DNA from 2 places in the Streptomyces sp. NPDC057424 genome. Region 1 is predicted to be linked to the other one. Evidence: riboswitches for the same ligand, from Rfam matches in the RefSeq annotation. Region 1 holds a riboswitch; the other holds the start of a gene.
What was found. A riboswitch is a leader RNA that binds a small molecule or an ion and turns the genes downstream of it on or off. The one in region 1 is predicted to bind cobalamin.
Positions count from the first base shown of each region.

Region 2: linked by a shared signal. The riboswitch ahead of ACFU3E_RS13730 (cobalamin biosynthesis protein) and the one ahead of ACFU3E_RS27590 (ABC transporter substrate-binding protein) in region 1 are both predicted to bind cobalamin.

Region 1 is NZ_JBHVCP010000042.1:13,024-15,216, forward strand. It holds gene ACFU3E_RS27590 (ABC transporter substrate-binding protein) at 1-956, opposite strand, end outside; cobalamin riboswitch at 1,025-1,213, opposite strand; gene ACFU3E_RS27595 (CoA-binding protein) at 1,294-1,722, shown strand; gene ACFU3E_RS27600 (4-hydroxybenzoate 3-monooxygenase) at 1,859-2,193, shown strand, end outside.
Region 2 is NZ_JBHVCP010000013.1:26,475-28,667, forward strand. It holds gene ACFU3E_RS13720 (anion permease) at 1-403, shown strand, start outside; gene ACFU3E_RS13725 (hypothetical protein) at 438-659, shown strand; cobalamin riboswitch at 777-935, shown strand; gene ACFU3E_RS13730 (cobalamin biosynthesis protein) at 1,035-1,970, shown strand; gene ACFU3E_RS13735 (cobyric acid synthase) at 1,972-2,193, shown strand, end outside.

The DNA of each region.
Region 1 (2,193 bases):
CGGATGGTCGGGTTCATGGCCTGCCCGCTGAGCAGCACGTACCGCTTGTGACGGACCGCGTCCATGTTCCTGGTGACGGGGTTGGACTCCAGGAAGGCGATCTTCTTCGCGGCCGACTCGGCGGTCTGCGACCTGCGGGTGAGGTCGCCGATGACGAGGACGTCGGGGTCACGGTCGGCGACCGTCTCCCAGTTGACCTGCGGCCACTCCTCGTGTGTGTCGTCGAAGACGTTCTTCGCGCCGAGGGCCCGGGTGATGATGCCGGGAGCTCCGCAACAGCCCGCCAGGTACGGCGACTCGGAGTTCGCGAACCAGTAGAGGAGGGTGACGTCGGAGGCGTCGATGCCGGCCGTGGCCTTCTCCATGCGCTGCCGGAGGGAGGCCACGAGCTTGTCGCCCCGTTCCTGCACCCCGAACACGGTCGCGAGGTCCCGGACTTCGCCGTAGACGGTGTCGATGCCCAGGGCCTTGTCGCGTGCGCCGTCGCCGCCGCCCGAGTTGTCCTTGCCGGCGCAGTCGGACGGTGAGACGTAGGTGGGGACGCCGAGCTTCCCGAACTGCTCGCGGGTGGCGACGCCGCCCTTGCCGAGGGTGGAGACGAAGGACGCGGCGACGAAGTCGGGCTCGGTGTCCAGGACGCGCTCGAAGGACGGGGTGTTGTCGGCGATGCGAGGGACCTTCGCGTCGGCCTTCTCCAGCCCCTTCATCACGGGGTCGGTCCAGGTGGCCGTGCCCGCGAGGCGGTCGGCCAGGCCGAGGGAGAGCAGGATCTCGGTGGTGCCCTGGTTGAGGGACACGGCATGCTGCGGCGCTGCGGCGACGCGGACCTCGTGGCCGCAGTTGGTGAGCGTGACGGCGGGCTTGGCGTCGGTGGACCCGGCGCCGCCGCAGCCGGTCAGGAGCAGGGAGCCGGCCGCGAGCAGGACGGCGGCACGGGCGGGTCGGGCGAGGGGCACGGGAACCAGTCCTCAGTCGTCGAGGGCTCGATCGCGGAGCCCGGTCGTACGGTGCTCCCCCGCCGCGTGCGGCCGCGGGGGCCGCCAGCAGGTCTTCGGACTCGGGTTCACCCGGTGCGGGACGCCTTCCCGGACGACCTGTGTCGTCCAGTGGCCGAGGCCCCGCCCGTCCCCCTCACCGCTGCGCGTCAGTTCCGGATTCGCACCGGATTCCCTGACCCACGTACATGGGTTCGACTGGCCTCGGCAAGCTATCACGGAGGCGCCCGGGAATCACGGCGCACCGGGTTTCGTTGCCGGGAGAGCAGTTCGTCCGCGACGTGCGAGGAGGCCGCCGGTGTACGGCGACGAGGCAACGGTCCGCAGGATCCTCACCGAGCTCGGCGACACCTGGGCCGTGGTGGGCCTGTCGTCGAACCGGCAGCGGGCGGCGTACGGCGTCGCCGCCGTGCTCCAGCGCTTCGGCAAGCGCGTCGTGCCGGTGCATCCGAAGGCGGAGGCGGTGCACGGGGAGCAGGGGTACGCGAGCCTGGCGGACATCCCCTTCGACGTGGACGTCGTCGACGTGTTCGTGAACAGCGACCTCGCCGGGGCGGTCGCGGACGAGGCGGTCGCCAGGGGCGCGAAGGCCGTCTGGTTCCAGCTCGGGGTCATCGACGACGCGGCGTACGACCGGACCCGCGCGGCGGGCCTGGAGATGGTGATGGACCGCTGCCCGGCGTTCGAGATCCCACGACTGTCCCCTCACCGAGTACAGGATTCCTGAAGCGTTTCCCAGGAAGCATCCGCGCCCGGTCAAGGCCGCACGACGCGTCTTCTTCCGCCGGCTGACCGATTCCCGACCTGAGTCCTCTTGCTCGCTCGGAGGTGCCCGTCCACCGACCGGCCTCCATACTGTGCGCATGACCCACGCCGCTCCGCCCGGGAACTCCGGCGCCCCGCAACACTTCCCGGTCGTCGTCGTGGGCGCCGGTCCCGCAGGTCTGACCGTCGGCAACATCCTGCGGGCCGCGTCCGTGGACTGCCTGGTGCTGGAGACCGAGACCCGGGAGATCATCGAACAGCGGCCCCGGGCCGGGGTCATCGAGGAGTGGGCCGTACGGGGCTTGGAGAAGCGGGGTCTCGCCCGTGGTCTGCTGGACCGCGCGGAGCTGCACACCGCCTGCGAGTTCCGCTTCGACGGGGAGCGCTACCGGTTCCCGTACGGCGAGCTGACGGGCAGCCACCACTTCGTCTA
Region 2 (2,193 bases), on a different contig from region 1:
CGTGTCCGGCTCGGTGATGGGCGCGGGGCTCGGCCGCAAGGGCGGTGTCGTCCGCTGGTCGACCGCGACGCGGATGTTCGTCGCGTGGGGTCTGACGCTGCCGGCGGCCGCACTGGTGGCCGCGATCGCCGAGTACATCACCGGCTTCGGCGACTGGGGCACCGCCGTGGTGGCCGTCTTCCTGGTCGCCTCCAGCGCGGCGATCTGGAAGCTGTCCCGGCGTGAGGTCGTCGACCACACCAACGTCAACGACACCGACGAGGCTGAGCCCGCCGGTGTGGTGACCACGGCGATGGCCGCGGTGACGCCGCCGCCGGCCGGCACGGCGACGGAGGAGCCGGTACCGTCGTTCCCGGCCCAGGCCGCCGCCGAGCGGACTCCCTCGACGACCACCACGGTCTGACCCCGCCGACCGGTAACAAGGAAGAGTCTCCGATATGAAGATCGACTGGGCGTCCCTCGGCTCCGTCTTCGGCATCAGCCTCGTGGTCACCGTGGCCCTCGTCGGCCTGTTCACCCTCGGCATCACCGGCCTGTCCCGCCGCGAGCGGGCGGTGGCGGAAGGCGGGTCCGCCGGGCTCGCGGTCACCGGCGCGTACGCGTGCTTCGCGGCGTGTGCGGCGGCTGTCGGGTACGGGATCTATCTGATCGTGGCCTGAGGGCCCGATCGCACGTCGTGTCCGCCGGGCGGCACGGGACTTGGGTCCCGTGCCGCCCGGTCGCCGTGTGTACCGAAGGGGGCGATGTGGGGTTCTCCACACTCTCCCCTCGCAGGTCAACGGCAAGTTGACGGCGGTTCCCGGCCGTGGTGGACTGCCGGAGCCAGTACGGCGGCAGGAGAGGAAGCCGGTGCGAGTCCGGCGCGGTCCCGCCACTGTCACCGGGGTAGCAATCCCCGGGAGCCAGGAACTCTCACCGCCGGTCTCGTCGAACCAGGGCGTGGACACCCTGAGTGAGGACACATATCGCCATGCGCGGCTGCCGATCGAGGTTCAACACCCCACCCCTGCCTGCCCTCCTGGCCGGCTGAGCCCATGGGTGCCGGTCGCGTCTTCGCGTACGGCGCCGCCGCCGGTCTGATCGGTGACCTGCTGCTCGGTGATCCTCGCCGGGGGCATCCGGTCGCCGCGTTCGGACGGGCCGCGGGTGCCGTGGAACGGGTGTTGTGGCGGGACCACCGCGGGTGGGGCACGCTGCACACCGCCGTGTGCACGGGAGGGGCCGTCGCCCTCGGGTCCGTCGCCGCGCGTGCCGTGCGGACGTCCACCGCCTCCTCCGCCGCGCTGACCGCGGCCGCGACCTGGGCTGTCGTCGGGGGGACTTCACTCGCCCGGGAGGCGCAGGCCATCGGGCGTGCCCTGGAGGCCGGGGACGTCGAGGCGGCCCGGGCCCGGCTGCCGCATCTGTGCGGGCGGGACCCGCAGGCCCTCGATGCCGACGGTATGGCCCGGGCCGTGGTCGAGTCCGTCGCCGAGAACACCTCCGACGCGGTGGTGGGGGCGCTGGTGTGGGGAGCCGTCGGCGGGGTGCCGGGGCTGCTCGGGTTCCGGGCCGTCAACACCCTGGACGCCATGGTCGGGCACAAGTCGGCCCGCTACCGCCGGTACGGGTGGGCCTCCGCGCGGCTGGACGATGTCGCGGGGTGGCCCGGCGCGCGGCTGACCGCCGTGCTCGCCGCGCTGGCCGGGCCGGATCCGCGGGGGGCCGTGCGGGCCTGGCGGGCCGATGCGGCGAAGCATCCGAGTCCCAACGCCGGTCCTGTGGAGGCCTCGTTCGCGGGGGCCCTCGGGGTGCGGCTCGGCGGGACGCTCTCGTACGGCGGGCGGGTGGAGCACCGGCCCGTGCTGAACACACAGGGGCGTGCCGTCGGTACGCACGACGTCGCACGGGCCGTGCGGCTGTCGAGGCGCGTCACCTGGCTCGCGCTCGGGGCGTGCGCCGGTGCGCGGTTGCTGAAGAGGGGGAAATGACATGAGCGGTGGGCTTCTCGTCGCCGGTACCACCTCCGACGCCGGCAAGAGCGTCGTGACCGCCGGGATCTGCCGGTGGCTGGTGCGGCAGGGCGTCAAGGTCGCGCCCTTCAAGGCGCAGAACATGTCCCTGAACTCCTTCGTGACCAAGGAGGGGGCCGAGATCGGCCGCGCGCAGGCCATGCAGGCGCAGGCCTGCCGGGTCGAGCCGACCGCGCTGATG